2 linked regions of the Sinorhizobium meliloti genome follow. The protein of the gene in region 2 interacts with the protein of the main gene of each other region in a pairwise test. Links are inferred from orthologs where the notes say so. Each region holds a gene or a part of one and is shown on either strand. Other genes may lie near its edges. The genes, in order: cysK and cysE.

Evidence for each region.
Region 1: the proteins of cysE (region 2) and cysK interact in binary tests that used the Escherichia coli proteins (3 or more experiments, as listed by UniProt). The link is inferred for Sinorhizobium meliloti from one-to-one orthologs.

What each region holds. Positions count from the first base shown.
Region 1 is NZ_JAGIOS010000001.1:971,248-982,226, reverse strand. Bases 3,592-6,372 are described here. They hold cysK (cysteine synthase A), read right to left. Parts: upstream 5,576-6,372; coding sequence 4,607-5,575; downstream 3,592-4,606. Other genes in these bases: JOH52_RS04675 (LysE family translocator), read right to left, coding at 5,714-6,331; JOH52_RS04685 (YifB family Mg chelatase-like AAA ATPase), read left to right, coding at 3,592-3,976. Outside these bases: rsmI (16S rRNA (cytidine(1402)-2'-O)-methyltransferase), read left to right, coding at 1-748; JOH52_RS04695 (YraN family protein), read left to right, coding at 738-1,106; gshB (glutathione synthase), read left to right, coding at 1,311-2,258; more of JOH52_RS04685, read left to right, coding at 2,444-3,591; JOH52_RS04670 (LysE family translocator), read left to right, coding at 6,494-7,126; JOH52_RS04665 (DMT family transporter), read right to left, coding at 7,123-8,037; JOH52_RS04660 (Lrp/AsnC family transcriptional regulator), read left to right, coding at 8,172-8,609; dut (dUTP diphosphatase), read right to left, coding at 8,602-9,084; JOH52_RS04650 (peptide chain release factor 3), read left to right, coding at 9,183-10,766; JOH52_RS04645 (DMT family transporter), read right to left, coding at 10,783-10,979.
Region 2 is NZ_JAGIOS010000001.1:3,588,557-3,599,719, forward strand. Bases 645-3,609 are described here. They hold cysE (serine O-acetyltransferase), read right to left. Parts: upstream 2,559-3,609; coding sequence 1,731-2,558; downstream 645-1,730. Other genes in these bases: phaP2 (phasin PhaP2), read right to left, coding at 753-1,106; JOH52_RS17415 (DUF3126 family protein), read right to left, coding at 1,348-1,551; JOH52_RS17425 (alpha/beta fold hydrolase), read right to left, coding at 2,856-3,609. Outside these bases: ATP-dependent Clp protease ATP-binding subunit ClpA, read right to left, coding at 1-118; ATP-dependent Clp protease adapter ClpS, read right to left, coding at 128-481; more of JOH52_RS17425, read right to left, coding at 3,610-3,635; JOH52_RS17430 (zinc-finger domain-containing protein), read left to right, coding at 3,825-4,070; JOH52_RS17435 (FAD-dependent monooxygenase), read left to right, coding at 4,098-5,261; JOH52_RS17440 (cystathionine beta-lyase), read right to left, coding at 5,316-6,503; JOH52_RS17445 (amino acid ABC transporter substrate-binding protein), read left to right, coding at 6,841-7,866; JOH52_RS17450 (amino acid ABC transporter permease), read left to right, coding at 7,971-9,164; JOH52_RS17455 (amino acid ABC transporter permease), read left to right, coding at 9,169-10,323; JOH52_RS17460 (amino acid ABC transporter ATP-binding protein), read left to right, coding at 10,342-11,118.

The sequences.
Region 1 (10,979 bases), 2.6 Mb from region 2 along the record:
CGCTTGCGAGGACACGAGGGTGACGCGGGTGCTTTTGGACCGCTACGGCATCGTCAATCGGCCCACCGCCTATCACGAGCACAATGCCGCCGAGGCGGGGCCGCGACTGCTTGCAGCACTTGGCAATGGGAAATCGGTGGCGCTCGTCTCCGATGCCGGTACGCCGCTCGTCTCCGATCCGGGCTATCGCCTGGCGCAGCAGGCGGTCGAGGCGGGCTACCGGGTCGTTCCCATACCTGGCCCCTCGGCGCCGCTTGCGGCCCTCGTCGGCTCCGGCCTTCCGAGCGATGCCTTCCTCTTCGCAGGCTTTCTGCCGGTGAAGGACAAGGCGAAGCGCGACCGGCTCGCCGAACTCGCGGCCGTTCCCGCCACTCTCATCTTCTTCGAGTCCCCGCATCGCATTGCTGCGACCGTCACTGCTGCGGCCGAGGTCCTCGGCGCAGACAGGAGGGCGGCCGTCTGCCGCGAACTGACCAAGACCTTCGAGGAGTTCCGCCGCGGAACGCTCGGCGAACTCGCGGCGATTTACGACGAAAGCGCCAATGTGAGAGGCGAGATCGTCCTCGTGGTCGGTCCGCCAGAGGCAAAGCCCCAGCCGGAGGCGGCCGACGTCGACGCACTGCTCAAGGAACTCGCCCGCGACCTGCCGATGGGCAAGGCCGCGACCGAGGCGGCGCGCCGCACGGGGCTGGCGCGCAAGGAGCTTTACGACCGGCTCCTTCATCTCAAGGATGGCGATGAAGGCTGAGCGACCGGACACCCGCAAGCTGAAGGCGCTGAAGCGGGGCCACATCGCCGAATACCGCGCCGCGCTCTGCCTGATGCTGAAGGGCTATCGCATCGTTGCCATGCGCTATCGCACCAGGCTCGGCGAGATCGACATCATCGCCCGGCGCGGCGACCTGGTCGCCTGCGTCGAAGTAAAGGCCCGGGTGAGCCTGGAGGATGCGGTCTTCGCCGTCACAGACACGGCGCAACGGCGCATCCGGGCGGCAAGCGATCTCTGGCTGTCGCGCCAGGGCGATTTCCACCGCCTGTCGGTGCGCTACGATATCGTCGCCGTAACGCCGTGGCGCTGGCCGCGGCACCTGCCGGACGCCTTTTGATGACGCCTTTTGATAGGCGGGAGCGGCGGGAACCTTCTTGCCTAACCACGGTACGCATTCTACATCTTGCGGGCTTTTCTGCGGTGCCGCTCGTCGCGAAGACGAGGGGCGGAGCATCGCGTCGAATTGCCGTATAATTCGATTTCCGACCGGAGCCGGTCGAAGGAACTATGCGCATCGTGGATCCAGATCGGGAACGGGAAAATGGCAGGAATCGTCAATGTCGGGGTCCAGATGGACCATGTTTCGGGCATCACCATTGCGGGCGATTCGACCTTCGCGATGAGCCTTGAGGCGCAGGCCCGAGGCTATCGCCTGTTCCACTACACGCCCGACAAGCTGTCGCTCCGGGACGGCAGGGTCTATGCGACCGCGCAGCAGATGCAGTTGCGCGACGTCAGGGGCGACCACTTCACTCTCGGCGAAGACGAGCGGATCGATCTTTCGACCATGGACGTCATCCTGCTTCGCCAGGATCCGCCATTCGACATGGCCTATATCACCTCGACGCATCTGCTCGAGCGGCTGCACCCGAAGACGCTGGTCGTCAACGATCCGGCCTGGGTCAGGAACTCGCCCGAGAAGATCTTCGTGACCGAGTTTCCGGATCTGATGCCGAAGACCCTGATCACGCGCGACCCGGACGAGATCGCCCGCTTCCGTCAGGAGATGGGCGACATCATCCTGAAACCGCTCTACGGCAATGGCGGCGCCGGTGTGTTCCACTCCGCGCGTGACGACCGCAATTTCTCGTCGCTCCTCGAAATGTTCGCCCAGATGTTCCGCGAGCCTTATATCGCCCAGGAATATCTGCCGGCGGTCCGCAAGGGCGACAAGCGCATCCTGCTCGTCGACGGCGAGCCGGTCGGCGCGATCAATCGCGTTCCGGCCGAGCACGATTCTCGCTCCAACATGCATGTGGGCGGGCGCGCGGAGGCAACCGACCTGACGGCCCGCGAGCGGGAGATCTGCACCCGCATCGGGCCGGCCCTGAAGGAACGCGGTTTCCTCTTCGTCGGCATCGACGTGATCGGCGACTACCTGACCGAGATCAACGTCACGTCGCCGACCGGCATCCGCGAAGTGAAGAAGTTCGGCGGTGCCGACGTCGCTAGCCTGCTCTGGGACGCGATCGAGAAGAAGCGCGCCTGATCTTTACGGCGGACCGCCACTCTCGCTCTTGTGTTCTATCATTGTTCTTGTTTTCAAGCGTATTCCGTGCAAGATTTACCGTTGCAACCGGTTTTGGTTGTGACGGCGTGTGTGGGCCGCCGTGCTGGAGCGGGATTGCGGAAGGACGATGATCCTTCGCGCTCCGCTCGAAATCAGGGGGCAGTATGGTCGCGCGCGTCAGCACGGTTGCGTTTCAGGGTATCGAGGGCGTTCCGGTCGACGTCCAGGTGATGGTTGCACCCGGCAAGGTCGGTATGCAGATCGTCGGACTGCCGGACAAGGCGGTGGCCGAAAGCCGCGAGCGCGTCCAGGCGGCGCTTCATGCATCGGGGCTGGCGCTTCCCGCCAAGCGGGTGACCGTCAATCTGGCGCCGGCGGACCTTCCGAAAGAGGGAAGCCATTTCGATCTCGCCATCGCGCTCGGCCTGATGGCGGCGCTCGGCGCTGTCCCTGCGGACGCGCTGTCCGGTTATGTCGTCATCGGCGAGCTCAATCTCGACGGCACGATCGCAGCCGTCGCCGGCGCGCTGCCGGCGGCGATCGGCGCGAATGCGCTCGGCAAGGGGCTGATCTGCCCGGCGGAAAGCGGGCCCGAGGCGGCCTGGGCCGGATCGGAGATCGATATTCTCGCCCCGCGCAGCCTGATCGCGATCGCCAATCATTTCCGCGGCACGCAGGTGCTTTCCCGCCCCGAGCCGGCGGTCCGGGCGGCCGCCGGGGGCCTTCCCGATCTTGCCGACATCAAGGGCCAGGAAAGCGCCAAGCGGGCGCTGGAGGTCGCGGCGGCGGGCAACCATAATCTGCTGATGGTCGGCCCGCCCGGTTCCGGCAAGTCGATGCTTGCGGCGCGGCTCCCCTCCATCCTGCCGCCGCTTTCGCCCGCCGAACTGCTCGAAGTCTCGATGATCCATTCGATCGCCGGGCAATTGCCGGGCGGCAAGCTCTCGGACCGCCGGCCCTTCCGTGCGCCGCACCATTCCGCCACCATGGCGGCGCTGATCGGCGGCGGCTTCCGCGCGAAACCGGGAGAGGCGTCGCTCGCCCATAACGGCGTGCTCTTTCTCGACGAATTTCCGGAATTTGCGCCTCAGGCGCTCGACGCTCTGCGCCAGCCGCTCGAAACCGCCACCTGCATCATCGCGCGCGCCAATCATCGCGTCACCTATCCGGCGGCGATCCAGCTCATTGCCGCCATGAACCCCTGCCGCTGCGGCATGGCCGGCGAGCCGGGCCGGAGCTGCGCCCGCGGGCCGCGCTGCATGGCCGATTACCAGGCGCGGATCTCCGGCCCGCTGATGGACCGTATCGATATCCGCGTCGACGTCCCGGCCGTCAGCGCCGCCGACTTGATCCGCCCCGGCACCTCCGAGCCGAGCGCCGCCGTCGCCCGCCGCGTCGCCCGCGCCCGCGAGCTGCAGAGAGACCGCTTCGCCGGCCTCGGCCATCCCGAGCTGACGAGCAACGCCCGCTCATCGACGACGATGATCGAAAAGATCGCCGAGCCCGACGCCGCCGGCCTGCAGCTACTGCGCGATGCGGCGGAAAAGATGAAATTCTCGGCGCGCGGCTATCATCGGGTGCTGAAGGTCGCCCGCACCCTCGCCGATCTCGATGCGGCGCCGACGGTCGGTCGCATCCACCTCGCCGAAGCGATCTCCTACAGGGTGGCGGGAGAGAGACTGCCGGTCGCCGCGTAGGATCCGACTTCGATGAGGATGGGGCGCCCCTCATCCGGCTGCCGCCACCTTCTCCCCGTTCTGACGCTACGGCATGCACATATCTCTTGTTGTCCAGCCCTTCGCGGACTTACTCCGGAGTGGCGGCATCTGCATTTCCAGCTGTGGCGAGGCTTGCGGATGGGTCCTTGGGATCAAACCCGTATGCGCTAACATTGGCATTAGCGGTCACCCGCCCCTCATCCGCCTGCCGGCACCTTCTCCCCGCAGGCGGGGAGAAGGGACAAGCGGCGCCAACTGAACCCCGCATTCACCGTCCGCCCGAGGGAGCGAGCGGGCGCGGCATATCCCTTCTCCCCGCCTGCGGGGAGAAGGTGGCGGCAGCCGGTTGAGGGGCAACCGAGACCGAGCGGGGTTGAGCCGGTTGGGTTCCCGAGGGATCCCTTTCATCAGCAGTATCCGCCGCACCGGCGCGCAAGAGATATGTGCATGCCGTAGCGTTCTACGGGGAGAAGGGACATGCGGGCTCCGTCTCGTTCCATTTAGACGGCGGAGAAAGGAGCTGCGGGTTTGCTGCGAGTCTCCTTCGCCCCGCCTGCGGGGAGAAGGTGGCCGGCAGGCCGGATGAGGGGGATGCCGCGACTGCCGGCGCTAGGCTCCCAATCCCTCGAACAGCACCGTCGAAAGATACCGTTCGGCAAAGGACGGAATGATCACGACGATATTCCTGCCGGCGTTTTCCTCGCGCTGTCCCACCTCTATCGCCGCCTGGAGCGCGGCACCGGCGGAAATGCCGACCGGCACGCCTTCGAGTCTGGCGACGAGCCGCGCCGCCTCTATGGCCTCGCCCGCATTTACCGTGACGACTTCGTCATAGACGCTCGTGTCGAGGATCGCCGGTGCGAAACCCGCGCCGATACCCTGGATCTTGTGCGGACCCGGGGCGCCGCCGGAAAGGATAGGGGATTCTTCGGGCTCGACGGCGATCACCCTGACCGATGGCTTACGGGCCTTGAGCACCTGGCCGGCACCGGTGATGGTGCCGCCGGTGCCGATGCCGGACACGAGGATGTCGACTGCGCCTTCCGTGTCGTTCCAGATCTCCTCGGCGGTCGTCGTGCGGTGGATTTCCGGATTGGCCGGGTTCTCGAACTGCTGCGGAATGATCGCGTCGGGCAGCGTCTCGGTGAGTTCCTGGGCCTTGGCGATTGCGCCCTTCATGCCCTTGGCGCCTTCCGTCAGCACCAGTTCGGCACCGAGAAGCGTCAGCATCTTGCGGCGTTCGACCGACATCGTCTCGGGCATGGTGAGGATCAGCCTGTAGCCCTTGGCGGCCGCGACGAAGGCGAGTGCTATGCCCGTATTGCCCGAAGTCGGCTCGACCAGCGTCGTGCGGCCGGGCGTGATCTTCCCTTGCGCCTCGAGCGATTCGATCATCGCGACGCCGATGCGGTCCTTGACGGAGCCGATCGGGTTGAAGAATTCGAGCTTGGCGAGCAGGTTCGCCTTCACGCCCTTTTCCTTGGCGAGCTTGTCCAGCCGCACGATGGGAGTGTCGCCGATCGTCTCGGTGATCGAGGAAAAGACGCGGCCGCGGCCGGGCTTGCGCGCTTCAGGCATATGGTTTCTCCCTTCGTTCTTGAAGTTGTCGCTGCGACAATAGGAGCTATGCGGGCTTCCTTCCAGAGCGGGAACGCCTTGGATCGATGGTGCTGAAGGAAAAAACCGTTGCGAAGCGGCCCGCAGGGAAATCTTTTTTCAGGTCGCGCGGGTCGCAATGTAGGCGGCCGTTCCGGCGAGAATGCCGGCCGCGGCCCGGTTCAGAACCTTCAGTGCCTGCGGCTCTTTCAGGAGCGAGCGGGCTCGGGCCGCAAGCAGCATATAGGGCAGCAGCACGGCAAGAAGCACGAGGAAAGTCGCCACAAGCAGCAGTCCGTAGTCGCGCATCCCGATCGAGGCGAGATCGATCAGCGTCGGAACCAGCGCCACATAGAAAAGCATCGTCTTCGGATTGCCGAGCGTGACCGTCAGACCCGAGAGGAAGGAGAGCGCCGCACTCGTCGACTTCCGCGCCTCGATGTTCTGCGACAGGAGCCCGGCCGTCCAGAGCTTCCAGGCGATATAGCCGAGATAGAGCGCGCCGGCGATCTTCACGACCAGGAACGCGGTCGTGAATGTCTGGGCGATGAAGGCGAGCCCGAGCACCACCGCCGTCAGATAGACCATGTCGCCGACGATGAGGCCGAGGCCCATGAAGAAGGTTTCCCGAAAGCCCGATCCCAGGGCTCGGGCAACGAGCGCCGTCACGCCCGGGCCGGGAATGATCCCGGCGATGAAGAGAGCGCCGCTATAGGCGAGAAGAGCCGCAAGTGTCACGATCGTTCCTCCTGATAGGGGCAGGTGTACCGCAATCTGCCGCAGAGGAAAATCCGGTTGGCATCCCCATTTAGGCGCGAAAATTGATCGGGTGACAAGAACGGCGTTGCCCTTCGCGGTAGAGCCGTACACCTTCCGGAAAACATCGGAGACCGGCGCCCCATGCCCGAAATTCAGAACCTCCTGGGCTTCGCACTGATCGCACTCGGCATGGTGCTGACGCCGGGGCCGAACATGATCTATCTGATCTCGCGCTCGATCTGCCAGGGACCGGGGGCGGGGCTGATCTCGCTTGGGGGAATAGCGCTCGGCTTCGTCTGTTACATGGTGTCTGCCGCGCTCGGCATTACCGCCCTGCTTCTTGCGGTCCCTTTTGCCTATGATGTCCTTCGTTTCGCAGGTGCGCTTTACCTGCTTTATCTCGCCTGGCAGGCGGTTCGTCCCGGCGGCCGCTCGATCTTTCAAGTACGCGACCTGCCGAAGGATCGCCCGCGCAAGCTCTTCGCGATGGGCCTCTTCACCAGCCTGCTCAACCCGAAGGTGGCCATCCTCTACCTGTCGCTGCTGCCGCAATTCATCCGCCCCGAGGCCGGCAACGTGCTCGCGCAGTCCCTCGTCTTCGGCAGCGTGCAGATCGCGATCAGCGTCAGCGTCAATGCGCTGATCGCGGTGACCGCCGGAGCGGTGGCCGCCTTCCTCTCTGGCCGCCCGTCCTTCATGCTGGTGCAGCGCTGGCTCATGAGCACGGCGCTCGCGGGTCTTGCCATCAGCATGGCCGCGGAGGCGCGGCGTTAGAGGCTTCCTTCCGCCGGACGCTTGGCGGACGGTGACGAAGGCTTAAGGGTCCAGCCGAGATTGGTGCCCGCGGCAGCAATGAGGATCGCGACCGAGCCCGCGATCTGCACCGGCTGCAGAGCGTGGCCGAACGCGATGCGGTCCACCAGGATCGCGGCTACCGGATAGATGAAGGAAAGGGCGCCTGTCATGTGGGTCGGCAGCTTCTGTATGGCGCCGTAAAGCAGAATATACATGATGCCGGTATGAACTACACCGACGGTCAGCAGCAGCGCCCACTGGACCATTCCCTGCGGCAGCGGCGCGACAAGGGCGAAGGGGGCGAGCATGGCCGCTCCGGTGATGACCTGCACCAGCGCGATCAGATGCGGCGGCGTGCCCTTGAGGAGCTTGGTGACGAGCGCCGCGATGGCGTAGAAGAAGGCGGCGCCGAGCGACAGTGCTATCCCGGCGAGATAGTCGCTGGGTTCATAAGTGCCCGCGGGCTTGGCGAGGACGATCGCGATCATGCCTGCGAAGGAGAGCGAGAGCCAGAGGAGCTTGCTGGCGGTGATCTTCTCACCGAGAAAAAGCGCACCGAGCCCGAGCAGCATGAAGGGCTGCGTGTTGTAGACCATGGTCGCGATGGAGATCGAGGCGCGGGGATAGGCGGCGAAGAGCAGGAGCCAGTTCACGACGATCGCGACCCCGCCCAGAGCGGAAAGAACGATGACCTTCATCCGCAAATGTCTCAGGTCGATGAGGCCGAAGACCGCCGCAAGCGCGGCGAGCGTTGCAGCCCCGAACACGCAACGCCAGAAGACGACGCCCGCGACGGGCTGGCCTGACATCAGCACGAACCAGCCGATCGTTCCCGAAATAAGCATCGCCGCCGTCATTTCCGCGCTTCCGCGCCGTATGTCCTTATCCATGGCCTTGGCTCCATCCATTGTGCTTCAAGAATAATGAGCCTGTTGGCGCAGGGATATGGATATTGAGAGGGAAATATAGGAAGACACCTAACGGATTAAGGTGGTAAGGCTAATTTGGCTTATGAGGGAATTACATGTTGGACGAGCTCGACCGCCGCATTCTCGAAATTTTGGCCGCCAACGCCCGGGTGTCGCTGAAGGAACTGGCGCAGGAGGCGGGCCTTTCCTCGCCGAGTGCGGCGGAGCGGCTGCGCAAGCTCGAGGAGCGCGGCGTGCTCGACGGCTTCACGATCTCGGTCAATCCGGCGCGTCTCGGCTATCCGCTGCAGGCGATCGTCCGCATCCGGCCGATGCCGGGCATGCTGCATATCGTTGAAAGGCTGATCCAGGAAACGCCCGAATTCATTGAATGCGACAAGGTCACGGGGGACGACTGCTTCATCGCCAAGATGCTGGTGCGCGACATGGCGGAACTCGACACGATCCTCGATCGCATCGCGGAAAAGGCGCAGACGAACACGTCGATCGTCAAATCCTCGCCGGTCAAGCGGCGCCTGCCACCGCTTATTTAGTTCCGGTCGAGCCGAAGCCGCCAGCCCCGCGCGCCGTCGTCGTCGCGCCACCCGCCTCGCGGATCGCCAGCCGGGTCACCGGGGCGATTACCATCTGGGCGATACGCATGCCGCGCTCGACCGCGAAATCCTCCGCACCGAGATTGACGAGCAGCACCTTCACCTCTCCGCGATAGTCGCTGTCGACGGTGCCCGGCGTGTTGAGGCAGGTGATGCCGTGCTTGAAGGCCAGCCCGGAGCGCGGCCGGATCTGTCCTTCATGACCGGCGGGGATCTCGAAGATAAAGCCCGTCGGGACCAATGCGCGCTCTCCCGGCCGGATCGTCATCGGTTCGTCGGCCGGCAGGGCCGCGCGCAGGTCCATGCCGGCGGCACCCGCGGTCTCGTAGGCCGGCAGGTCGAGACCCTCGCCATGAGGCAGACGGACGAGGGTGAGGCCAGGGGTCAGGGCAGGTCGATTTTCGGGCGTGTGCATGGTCATTCCGTCATAAGCACGGCCGGGCTTGCCGCAGTCAATTGCATATTGGCCCCCGAGCCTGTAAAGGACGCCGCAACTCACAGGATACTCAGATCATGGCCGAAAGCATTGCCGAGGCGGTCTCCCGCCGCCGCACATTTGCGATCATTTCGCACCCGGACGCCGGTAAGACGACGCTCACCGAGAAGCTTCTGCTCTTCGGCGGCGCGATCCAGCTCGCCGGCGAGGTCAAGGCCAAGAAGGACCGTATCCAGACCCGCTCGGACTGGATGAAGATCGAGCGCGAGCGCGGCATCTCGGTCGTCACCTCGGTGATGACCTTCGAATACAACGATACCGTTTTCAACCTGCTCGACACGCCCGGTCACGAAGACTTTGCCGACGACACCTATCGCACGCTGACGGCGGTCGATGCAGCCGTCATGGTGATCGACGCGGCCAAGGGTATCGAGCCGCGCACGCTCAAGCTCTTCGAGGTCTGCCGCCTGCGCGATATCCCGATCATCACCTTCGTCAACAAGATGGACCGCGAAAGCCGCGACCCCTTCGAAATCCTCGACGAGGTCGAGCAGAAGCTGGCGCTCGACTGCGCGCCGGTCACCTGGCCGATCGGCCGCTCCAAGACCTTCTGCGGCACCTATCATCTTGCCACCGACGAGGTGCGCGGCGCCGACACGCAGGAGCGGCTGACCAAGGTCAACGATCCGGAAATGGCTTCGCACCGTCTGCCCGAGAACGAACGCGACACCTTCATCGAGGAAACGTCGCTGGCGATCGAGGCGTGCAAGCCCTTCGACCGCAAGGCTTTCCTCGAAGGCCATCTGACGCCGGTGTTCTTCGGCTCGGCGCTGCGGAACTTCGGCGTGCGCGACCTGATCAATGCGCTCGCCGACTTCGCGCCGCCGCCGCGGGCCCAGGTTGCCGACATCCGCACCGTCGAGGCGACGGACGACAGGATGACCGCCTTCGTCTTCAAGATCCAGGCGAACATGGACCCGAACCACCGCGACCGCATCGCTTTCGTCCGCGTCTGCTCGGGCAAGCTCGAGCGCGGCATGAAGGCGCGGCTGTCGCGCACCGGCAAGCAGATGGGCCTGACGGCGCCGCAATTCTTCTTTGCCTCGCAGCGCCAGCTCGCCGATACGGCTTTCGCCGGCGACGTCGTCGGCATCCCGAACCACGGCACGCTGAGGATCGGCGATACGCTGACGGAGGGCGAGCCGCTCGTGTTCCAGGGCGTGCCGAACTTCGCACCGGAAATTCTCCGCCGCGTCCGGCTGGAAGATGCGATGAAGGCGAAGAAGCTGAAAGAGGCGCTGCAACAGATGGCGGAGGAGGGCGTCGTGCAGCTCTTTTCTCCGGACGACGGTGCGCCTGCGATCGTCGGCGTCGTCGGCGCGCTTCAGCTCGACGTTCTCAGGGAACGCCTGCAGGCGGAATACAGCCTGCCGGTCTCCTTCGAGATGTCGCGCTTCTCCATCTGCCGCTGGATCTCCGCCGAGAGCCCGGCTGATCTCGAAAAGTTCATCGCGACCCACCGCGGCGACATCGCGCGAGACCTCGACGGCGACCCGGTATACCTGGCGCAGGACGGGTTCTCGCTGCGCTACGAGTCGGAGCGCTATCCGGCGGTCAAGATGGTGGCGATCAAGGAGTATCACGTCGCCAAGGCGGCGTGATCGCGCCTTCGCCGGATTACGCCTCTCCGGCCCGCTCCGGACTGGCCCTGCGAAGGCCGAGGCTCAGCACGGCGACCAGCACGCATGCCATGCCGATCATCTGATTGGCGGTGATCGTCTCGCCGAGAACGGCGGCGGCGAGGAGCAGCGCGGAAACCGGTGCCAAGGCGGTGAAGACCGAGGCCTCCGTGCCGCTCACCTTCTGAAGTCCCG
Region 2 (11,163 bases):
CATCATCGATCAATGCCAGCAGCAGGTGCTCGAGCGTCGCATATTCGTGATGGCGCTCGTTGGCAAAAGTCAGTGCCTGATGCAGCGCCTTTTCGAGGCTGGGCGAAAATGTTGGCACGTTAGTTCCTCATTTCTTTTCCATGACGCATTGCAACGGATGTTGATGCTGCCTGGCGAAATCCATCACCTGCGTCACCTTGGTTTCGGCGACCTCGTAGGTGAAGACGCCGCATTCTCCAACGCCGTGGTTGTGGACATGTAGCATTATGACGGTCGCCTCTTCGCGGTTCTTCTGAAAGAAGCGCTCGAGGATGTGAATGACGAATTCCATCGGTGTGTAATCGTCATTCAAAAGCAGAACGCGGTACAAACTCGGCTTCTTGGTCTTCGGCTTGGTGCGCGTGATGACGGACGTGCCACGACTGGGGCCGCCTCCGTCTCCTTCGCTTCCCTGCTGCATCCGGACCGGCATGGCGATCATTCTTGTTCATTCCTTTACAGCCGCGGATCCATTCGCATTCGGCCACGACATGCTTGCCTTTATCTAATGGTTCGTTCTTGGATTTTAAGACCGAACCCACGCACTGCAAACATATTCGCACGGCGAAACACAAGATTGATCAAATTTCTTCGGCGGCGGTGGCAACTTTCACGGGTTGCGGCGGGATCAATGAGCCGCGGCGCACGAACAGACGAAGGCCGGCCGCGGCATCCGCGACCGGCCTGTTCTGCAATAGCGATGAGGCTGATGGTCAGGCGGCGGCGGCTGTTTTGACCGCAGCGGTCGCCTTGGCAACCGGTGCCTCGTACGGCTTGTAGGCGTCCTTGGCGAGGTCGGCATACATCTCACCGATTTTCGTCGCCTCGGTGAAGAAGCCTTCGTAGCTTGCCTTCAGATAATTCGTCTGAAGCTCGAACGCTGCTTCGAGGCTTTTGGCGCTGGTAAGCTTTTCGAGATGAGCAACGCTATCCTCGAAGGACTTCTTCGAATAATCGGCCGCTTCGGTCGCAATAGCCTGGAAGCCTTTGGTCATGGCGGAGTAGCTCTTCACGGCCACGTCGAGGGCTTCCTTGCTCTTCTTGTTCGCATCGTCGAAGTTAAACATCGGGTGTCTCCTTGTGACGGCTCGGCTAGGAACTCGGTTTAGTCTATGTGCACTGCACAAAAAGTCAAGTTCAGTGTGCAATGCAATAAAACACAGTTCTTGCAACGACTTGATGAAGACCGGACGCCTCCGGACAAATTCTTCGAAAAGTATGATTTAACAGCAGAAAACCCGGCCTGATTGCTCAGAACCGGGTCTTGCAACGCGCGATTACCACCGATCCCGGTGGGATCGAGGGCTCTCAGAGATCGATGTCGAGGATCGCCATCGAGAAATTATAGGAGAGCTCGCCGTCCTCTTCGTCACGGAAGACGACACCGAGAAATTCGTCGCCGAGATAGACTTCAGCGGATTCGTCCTTCTTCGGGCGAGCCTTGACGACCATGGACTGGTTGAACGTGCGCTTAAGATAGGCCTCAAGCTTGCGGATTTCTTCGGGCTTCAAAACTCTTCTCCGTAGCCGATTGATTTGCCGCGCTTGTTGCACGGGCCATTGCCAGGTGTAAACCCATCAGAGCGCCAAGCGTTCGCCGAGAGGCGAAGAAATGCTCGCAACGCCTTGAATTTCTGCACTGAATTTTCGCGGCGTCGATGCCCGGCACAGCCGGGTTACAGGCGCCTTGATCAGATATCGAACGACGCCAGGATCTGGTCCATTTGACGCGACGGCTCGGAACAGCCGGCCTCGCCGACGACCTTCGCCGGCACCCCGGCAACCGTCGATTTGGGAGGGACCGCCTTCAGCACGACGGAACCGGCGGCCACGCGCGAGCAGTGGCCGATGTGGATGTTGCCGAGAATCTTTGCGCCGGCGCCGATCAGCACGCCGTTGCCGATCTTCGGATGACGGTCGCTGCCTTCCTTGCCGGTGCCGCCAAGCGTCACGCCATGCAAGATAGATACGTTGTCGCCGATGACCGCGGTTTCGCCGACGACGAGCCCCGTTGCATGATCGAGGAAGATGCCGCGCCCGATGCGGGCGGCCGGGTTGATGTCGGTTTGGAAAACACTGGAGGAGCGGCTCTGGAGATAGAGCGCAAAGTCTTTCCGGCCGCGGTTCCACAGCCAGTGAGCCAGACGGTGCGTCTGTATGGCATGGAAGCCCTTGAAATAAAGCACGGGCTCCATGAAGCGCGTGCAGGCCGGGTCGCGGTCGTAGACCGCCTGTATATCGACGCGCAGGACGGCGCCCCATTCGGGCCAGTCCTCGAGCATTTCGGCGAAGGTCTGGTGCAGGAGGCTCGCCTGTAGGTCGGGATGGTCCAGCCTCTCGCAGATCCGGTAGATGACGCAATCTTCCAGGGAATGCTGATTGACCACCGTCGAATAGAGAAAGGCCGCCAGCATCGGGTCGCGCTCGGCCGCCAGACGCGCCTCCTCGCGCAGGCTATCCCAGATCGGATCGATCGCTTCGAGCGATTCCGTATGACGAAGTTCTGTCTTGGCGACCATGGTCGCTCTCCTTCCTGGGCGGTCCCTCAGCGGGGTCGTCTTTGGCTTGCCTGTTTAGGACGGGTCGTTGTTCCGGCATATATAGGCCAATTCCCGGCCGACATAAATGGCCTGACCGGAATTCACCTCTCGTTACAGCGCCGCGCGTCTTATCAGACGCGCAAAGGCCGCTGTAGCACTTTGATCTGCTGCAGGTTTTTGTCCTTTAATCGGATACGATTAAAGGAAACATGCAGTAGTGGCACGGACGGGAGCAACTCGAGGAAAAGTGCGCAGGGTTTTCCGTCCGGACTGGCCTCACCCAACCCCGGCAAGGAACTCCAGAACCGCCTTCTTGAACACCCGGTCGCCGACCGCCAGCATGTGGTCGCGCCCGGGAATGTCGAGTGCCACGGCATGCTGCATCAGCGCGGCGAGCTCCTCAGCCGATCCGGCGATGTCATCCTTTGTCCCGACGCCGATCAGCACCGGCACGTCTATGCGGCCTACCTCGTCGGCGGTAAGCAGGTCCCGCGATGTCGATATGCATGCGGCGAGCGCCTGACGATCGCTTTTCGTCTGGTCTGCGAAGGCGCGGAACGTCCGGCCCCGCTCGTGCGTAACGTCCTCCAAAGAAGGCGCAAGCAGCGCGTCGGCGATCGGATCCCACTCCCCCACCCCCGTGATCATGCCTATCCCGAGACCGCCGAATACCAGCGAACGGACGCGATCCGGGTGCTGCAAGGCCAGGAATGCCGATATGCGCGCGCCCATCGAATAACCCATGACATGCGCTTCGCCGATGCCGAGATGCACCAGAAGTGCCGCCGCATCCCCCGCCATCTGCGGCGGGTGATAGAGCGAGGGATCATGGGGCTTGCTGCTTTGCCCGTGCCCGCGATTGTCGAGCGCGATGACGCGGTATCCGGCGTCGCCGAGCGTCTTCAGCCATCCGGGAAAAACCCAATTGACATTGGCGCTCGATGCAAAGCCGTGAATGAGCAGGATCGGGTCGCCCGAGGGGTCACCTTCGTCGAAATAGGCGATTTCCAGTCCGTCGTGCGCGAAGCGGGAAAATGGCGGAGGGTTCAAGTCCATCTGGTTTTCCTGGTATTGTCCTGTCGGCGCGGACGTTAGTTGGTAAAGCAACGGCCGGAAACCCCAACCGCTCCAAAAACCATAGGCGCGGCATGTTTGCCGCTACACATTTTCGCCAAAGCTCACTATGGTGCCGGCAAAATCGACACCCCAATCGACACCTAAGACTTGCATATATCGGAGTACGACATGGCCGGCCACAGCATCCCCCATTTTCAGAACGACGGCGGGCACCGGGTCATCGAGATCGGCGTCAAGGAATTCATGTGCACGGGCGCTTCCGTCCCGTTCGACCACCCTCACATCTTCGTCGACATGGGCGACGAGAACGAGAAAGTCTGTTCCTATTGCTCGACCCTCTACCGCTACAATCCTTCCCTGAAGGCGACGGAAACAATCCCTCCGGGCTGCCTTTTCACGACTAAAGCCGCCTGATCCTGCGCAGGCGACGGCGCGATATCCATGCAAAAGGCTGATCCGGTTGCGATCGTCGGTGCCGGCATCGCCGGGCTGACGGCTGCGCTCTGCCTTGCACGGAAGGGGTTCCGGACGGATATCTTCGAGCAGGCCGATGCATTGGAGGAAGCCGGTGCCGGGCTTCAGCTTTCGCCGAATGCATCGCGCATCCTCATCGAACTCGGGTTGCTGCCCGCTCTCGAACGCGTCTGGAATGAACCGGAAGCGATCTCGCTTACCGACGGCCGCTCGCTGCGGCCGCTTGCCAGCGTGCCTGCCGGCGCACGCGCCCGCGAGCGCTGGGGGGCGCCGTATGGCGTCCTGCATCGCGCCAGCCTGCAAACGATCCTTCTGGATGCCGTCCGGGCCGAGCCGCTCTGCCGCCTTCATCTGGGGAGGCGAATCGCGGACGATCCGCGAACAGTCATCACCGAGGCGAGCAAGCGCTCACCGGCCGCGATCATCGGCGCGGACGGGATCTGGTCGCGGATTCGCTCCTCCGTTGCCGGCGCCGGCACCGTCCGTTTTTCGGGCAATGTCGCCTGGCGCTTCACGCTGCCACGCACCCGGGTGCCCGCCTGCCTGTCGCAAGATCGCGTCACCGCCTTCCTCGCGCCGAAGGCCCATCTCGTCGCCTATCCGATCCGGAAGATCGACGGCTTCAACTTCGTTGCGATCGTTGCCGGAAGGGCGTCGGGCGAAACCTGGGAGGGGCGCGAATCCGGTGATCGCCGGCGCGAGTTCGAGGCGGCCTTCAGGGATTGGCATCCCGACCTGCGCTCGTCGCTCGGTCACGCCGGCTCGGCGACCTACTGGCCGCTCTGCACGGTTGAAGACGGGGCTTGGCACAATGGACGCGACACCATCCTCATCGGCGATGCTGCCCACGCCCTGACGCCATTTGCAGCCCAGGGCGCGGCGATGGCCATCGAGGACGCCCGGGAACTCGCCCGCTGTATGGCCGATTCTCCCGACCTTCCCTCCGCCTTCGCACGCTATGAAGACGCACGCAGGGTGCGGATCGGCCGCGTTCGCAAGCGCGCCGCCTTCAACAGCTTCGCCTACCACGCAGCAGGTCCGGTGCGGATCGCGCGCAATCTCGTTCTCTCTTTTAAAAAACCCGAGGCGCTCGCAGCCGATTTCGACTGGCTTTACGGCTACGGCTCTTAGTAAGCGCAGGAAGACGGGACCGAATTACCGCCTCCCTATCGCTTCGTTCGGACCTCAGACGGCGTTTGCCGCGGCGAGGCCCGCCTCGATATCCCGGCGGATGTCCGGTACATCCTCGAGTCCGATCTGCAGCCGGATGACCGGCCCTTCGGACGGTGCCTTCGCCACCTTGCGATCGGAGAGGTTCACGTGAACGGCGAGGCTTTCGAAGCCGCCCCAGGAGTAGCCGAGCCCGAACAGCGAGAGCGCATCCAGGAAGGCATGCGCCTTTGCCTTGCCGTCTTCCGGTTCCGCCTTGAGCACGAAGGAGAATATCCCGCTCGCGCCGCCGAAGTCGCGCTTCCACAATTCGTGTCCGGGAAAGCTCGGCAGTGCCGGATGAAGCACGCGCGCCACCTCGTCTCGGCCCTCCAGCCATTCAGCGATCGCGAGCGCGCTTGCCTGATGACGCACCAGGCGAACGCCCATCGTGCGCAGGCCGCGCAGGATCTGATAGCTGTCGTCCGGCGAAACGGAGACGCCGAGCGTGACCATCGCCTCGCTGAGTGCCGGCCAATGGGCCGCATTGGCCGAAACGGTTCCGAGAAGAACGTCCGAGTGACCGGAAGGGTACTTGGTCGCCGCATGGATCGACACGTCGACGCCGTGGTCGAGGGGCCGGAAGTAGACCGGCGTCGCCCAGGTATTGTCCATGGTCACGATACAGCCGTGCCGGTGCGCCGCGGCGGCGATTGCCGGAATATCCTGCATCTCGAACGTATTCGAGCCCGGGGCTTCCGTATGCACCAGCCGCGTGTTCGGCCTGATCAGGTTTTCGATGCCGGCGCCGATCGTCGGGTCATAATATTCGACCGTGACGCCGAGCCTGGAGAGCATCGTGTCGCAGAAGTGGCGGGTGGGGAAATAGACCGAATCGACAATGAGCACATGGTCGCCCGAGGAGAGATAGGCGAGGAACGGCACCGTGACCGCAGCGAGCCCGGAGGGAACGAGGATCGTGCCCGCTGCGCCCTCCAACTCGTTCACGGCCTCGCAGAGCGCGTCGGTCGTCGGTGTGCCGCGCGTCCCATAGGTATATTTCTGCGCCCGCGTCTCCATCGTCCTCGCATTCGGGAACAGCACGGTGGAGGCGTGAACCACCGGCGGATTGACGAAGCCATGGAAGTCGGAGGGGTTGTTGCCGGTGTGCGCGAGACGGGTATTGATGCCCTGCTCCGCCTTCCCGATCTTGTTGTCTGCCATTGAAACATCCGCTGTTGATTTTCGCTGCCGACTCATCGAACGGGCCACCGGCCGGGTCAAGGAAAAATTCAAGCCGGCCGCCCGTGAATCACGAAGGAGGCGCAACTGGCGGTTTTTTATTCATGACGGGCAATTCTGTCGCGAGACCTGCCTAAACTTCTGGCGAGCTTCACGTTTTTCACATGGAAGATCATAAAATCGGCAACGTCTCTTGACCCTTCCAGATTTTGAGCATGAGATAGTTTGTACTCAGGCCAGGAGGGTGGCCGAGGCTGCACGCGCCAAGAGAGCGCAACCGTGCAGACGCGAAAAACGACAACCGAAAAGGTTCAAAAAAATGGCAAGAAGAATTCTGACAGCTCTCGTTGGCGCTGCTGTCGTGGGGATTGGCACACATGCGGCATCCGCCGCGACGCTTGACGACGTGAAGGCCAAGGGCTTCGTCCAGTGCGGCGTGAATACCGGCCTCGCCGGTTTCGCAGCCCCTGACGCCTCGGGCAATTGGAGCGGATTCGACGTCGACTATTGCAAGGCGATTGCGGCCGCGATCTTCGGCGACGGCAGCAAGGTCAAGTATACGCCGCTCTCCGCCAAGGAGCGCTTTCCGGCGCTGCAGTCCGGCGAAGTCGACGTGCTCGCACGCAACACGACCTGGTCGATCAACCGCGACACGGCGCTTGGCTTCAACTTCCGTCCGGTCAACTACTACGACGGCCAGGGCTTCATGGTTCGCAAGGAACTCGACGTGAAGTCCGCCCTCGAGCTTTCCGGCGCCGCCGTCTGCGTTCAGACCGGCACGACGACCGAGCTGAACCTCGCCGACTACTTCAAGGCGAACAATCTGCAGTACAACCCGGTCGTCTTCGAGAAACTCGAGGAAGTGAACGCTGCCTACGACGCCGGCCGTTGCGATGTCTATACGACCGACCAGTCCGGCCTCTATTCGCTGCGCCTCACCCTCTCGAAGCCCGATGACCACATCGTTCTGCCGGAGATCATCTCCAAGGAGCCGCTCGCACCGGCGGTCCGCCAGGGTGACGATCAGTGGTTCGACATCGTCAGCTGGGTCCATTACGCCCTGGTCCAGGCCGAAGAGTTCGGCGTAACCCAGGCCAATCTCGAAGAAATGAAGAAGTCGACGAACCCCGACGTTCAACGCTTCCTGGGCGTCGAGGCCGACAGCAAGATCGGCACGGACCTCGGCCTCACCAACGAATGGGCGGTCAATATCGTCAAGGCAGTCGGAAACTACGGCGAAGTGTTCGACCGCAACATCGGCGCAGGCAGCCCGCTGAAGATCGAGCGCGGCCTCAACGCTCTCTGGAACAAGGGCGGTCTCCAATACGCACCGCCGGTCCGCTGATCGGACGCTATGTCGGGGGACGGCCGCGGCCGCTCCCCCGATCAACGATAAAAACCCGATAAGGGGAACATCCGAAAGGATGGACAAGGGGAAAGAGGCATTGCATGGCCATCGGCGTCACCAACGCGCCTGAACGAAGCAGGTCCTCAGGGTCGATCATCAACGATCCTCAGGTGCGCGGGATATTCTATCAGGCAATCACCATCATCATCCTCGCAGCGCTCATCTACTGGATCGTCGACAACACCGTCGACAACCTGAGACGCGCGAACATCGCATCCGGCTACGATTTCGTTAGAAGCCGCGCCGGCTTCGATGTCGGACAGTCGCTGATTTCATTCACCAGCGATTCCACCTATGGCCGCGCCTTGCTGGTCGGCTTCATCAATACGTTGCTCGTCGCAATTACCGGAATCATCACGGCGACGATCATCGGCTTTATCGTCGGCATCGGACGCCTTTCGCACAACTGGATCATCGCCAAGCTCTCGCTGGCCTATGTCGAAGTGTTCCGCAACATCCCGCCGCTGCTCGTTATATTCTTCTGGTACAGCGGGGTGCTGTCGATATTGCCGCAGGCACGAGATGCGCTTGCCCTGCCCTTTGATATCTTTCTGAGCAATCGCGGCGTCGCCTTTCCGACGCCGATTGCCGAAGAGGGTGCAGAATACACGCTCCTCGCGTTTGTTATCGCCGTCGCCGCAAGTGTGTTCTTTGCCCGTTACGCGCGCAAGCGGCAGTTGGCGACCGGCGAGCGCCTTCCCGTCCTGTGGACCGTGCTCGGGCTGATCATCGGTCTGCCGCTGGTCACATTTCTCGTGACCGGTGCGCCGATCACCTTCGACATTCCCGTGGCGGGCAAGTTCAACCTTACGGGCGGTTCGGTCGTCGGACCGGAGTTCATGTCGCTGTTCCTCGCGCTTTCCTTCTACACGGCAGCCTTCATCGCCGAAATCGTCCGGGCCGGCATCCGCGGCGTTTCCAAAGGCCAGACGGAGGCGGCACATGCGCTCGGCATACGCCCGGCGCTGACGACGCGCCTCGTGGTCGTGCCGCAGGCGATGCGCATCATCATTCCGCCGCTGACCAGCCAGTATCTCAACCTCACCAAGAACTCCTCGCTGGCGGTTGCCATCGGTTATGCCGACCTCGTTGCCGTCGGCGGCACCATCCTCAACCAGACCGGACAGTCGATCGAGATCGTAAGCATCTGGCTCATCGTCTATCTCAGCCTGAGCCTCGCGACGTCGCTGTTCATGAACTGGTACAACGCCCGAATGGCGCTGGTGGAGAGGTGAGATCATGAGCACGAATCAGGCCTCTTTCGTTCGCGCTTCGATGATCGAAGCTTCGCCTGCCCCGTCGCTGGAAAGCGGTGCCGTCTCCTGGCTGCGGAAAAATCTGTTCGCCACGCCCAAGGACACCGCCCTGACGATCATCAGCCTGCTCATCCTGGCATGGCTGGTGCCGCCCGCAATCCAGTGGCTCTTCATCGATGCCGCCTGGAGCGGCGGCGGCCGCGGCGTCTGCGCCACGCTCTCGCAAGGCGGCTCGCAGCCGGAAGGCTGGAGCGGCGCCTGCTGGGCCTTCGTCAATGCGAAGTTCGCCCAGTTTCTTTTTGGCCGCTATCCGCTCGACGAGCGCTGGCGTCCGGCGCTTGTCGGCATCCTCTTCGTGTTGCTCCTGGTGCCGATGCTGATACCGAGAATCCCGTACAAGGGATTGAACGCACTTCTGCTGCTGGTCGCCCTGCCTATCCTTTCGGCGATCCTCCTCCCAGGTGGCTGGTTCGGCCTCACCTATGTCGAAACGCCGCTCTGGGGCGGCCTGATGGTCACCCTGGTCCTGTCCTTTGTCGGAATCGCGGTTTCGCTGCCGCTCGGCATCCTGCTGGCGCTCGGGCGCCGGTCGAACATGCCGGTGATCAAGATGCTCTGCACCGTCTTCATCGAGGTCATCCGCGGCGTTCCATTGATCACGGTGCTTTTCATGGCCAGCGTCATGCTGCCGCTGTTCCTGCCGCAGGGCGTCACCTTCGACAAGTTCCTGCGCGCCCTGATCGGTGTGTCGCTGTTTGCCTCCGCCTACATGGCGGAAGTCGTGCGCGGCGGCCTGCAGGCAATTCCGAAGGGCCAGTATGAGGGCGCCGATTCGCTGGGGCTCAGCTTTTGGCAGAAAATGGGCTTCATCGTCCTGCCGCAGGCCCTGAAGCTGGTCATTCCCGGTATCGTCAACACATTCATAGGCCTGTTCAAGGACACATCGCTCGTGTCCATCATCGGCATGTTCGACCTGCTCGGCATCGTTCGCCTGAACTTCAGCGATACGAACTGGGCCACCGCCGTCACGCCACTGACCGGCCTTATCTTCGCGGGCTTCGTCTTTTGGCTTTTCTGCTTCGGCATGTCGCGCTATTCAGGCTTCATGGAACGCCTGCTCGACAGAAGCCAGCGGTAAAAAAGGGGAAAAAAGAAAATGGCAAATACCGCCACTGCACCGAAATTGGCCGTCTCGACGACGGATGTCGCGATCGAAATCACCAATATGAACAAATGGTACGGTGATTTCCATGTGCTGCGCGACATCAATCTCAGGGTCATGCGCGGCGAGCGCATCGTCGTCGCCGGCCCGTCGGGTTCCGGCAAGTCGACGATGATTCGCTGCATCAATCGGCTCGAGGAGCACCAGAAGGGCAAGATCGTCGTCGACGGCATCGAACTCACCAACGACCTGAAGAAGATCGATGAAGTGCGCCGGGAAGTCGGCATGGTCTTCCAGCACTTCAACCTCTTCCCGCATCTCACGATCCTGGAAAACTGCACGCTGGCGCCGATCTGGGTGCGCAAGATGCCGAAAAAGGAAGCCGAGCAAGTCGCGATGCACTTCCTGGAGCGCGTCAAGATTCCGGAGCAGGCGCTCAAATATCCGGGCCAGCTTTCGGGCGGTCAGCAGCAGCGCGTCGCCATCGCCCGCTCGCTTTGCATGCGGCCGAAAATCCTTCTCTTCGACGAGCCGACCTCTGCGCTCGACCCTGAAATGGTCAAGGAAGTGCTCGACACGATGGTCGGACTCGCCGAGGAAGGCATGACCATGATCTGCGTCACCCACGAAATGGGCTTCGCCCGCCAGGTCGCCAACCGCGTGATCTTCATGGACCAGGGCCAGATCGTCGAACAGAACTCGCCGGCCGAGTTCTTCGACAATCCTCAGCACGAGCGGACCAAGCTGTTCCTCAGCCAGATCCTGCACTGATCCGGAACAACTCGAAACGACGGCGGCCCGCCTTCATGGCGGGCC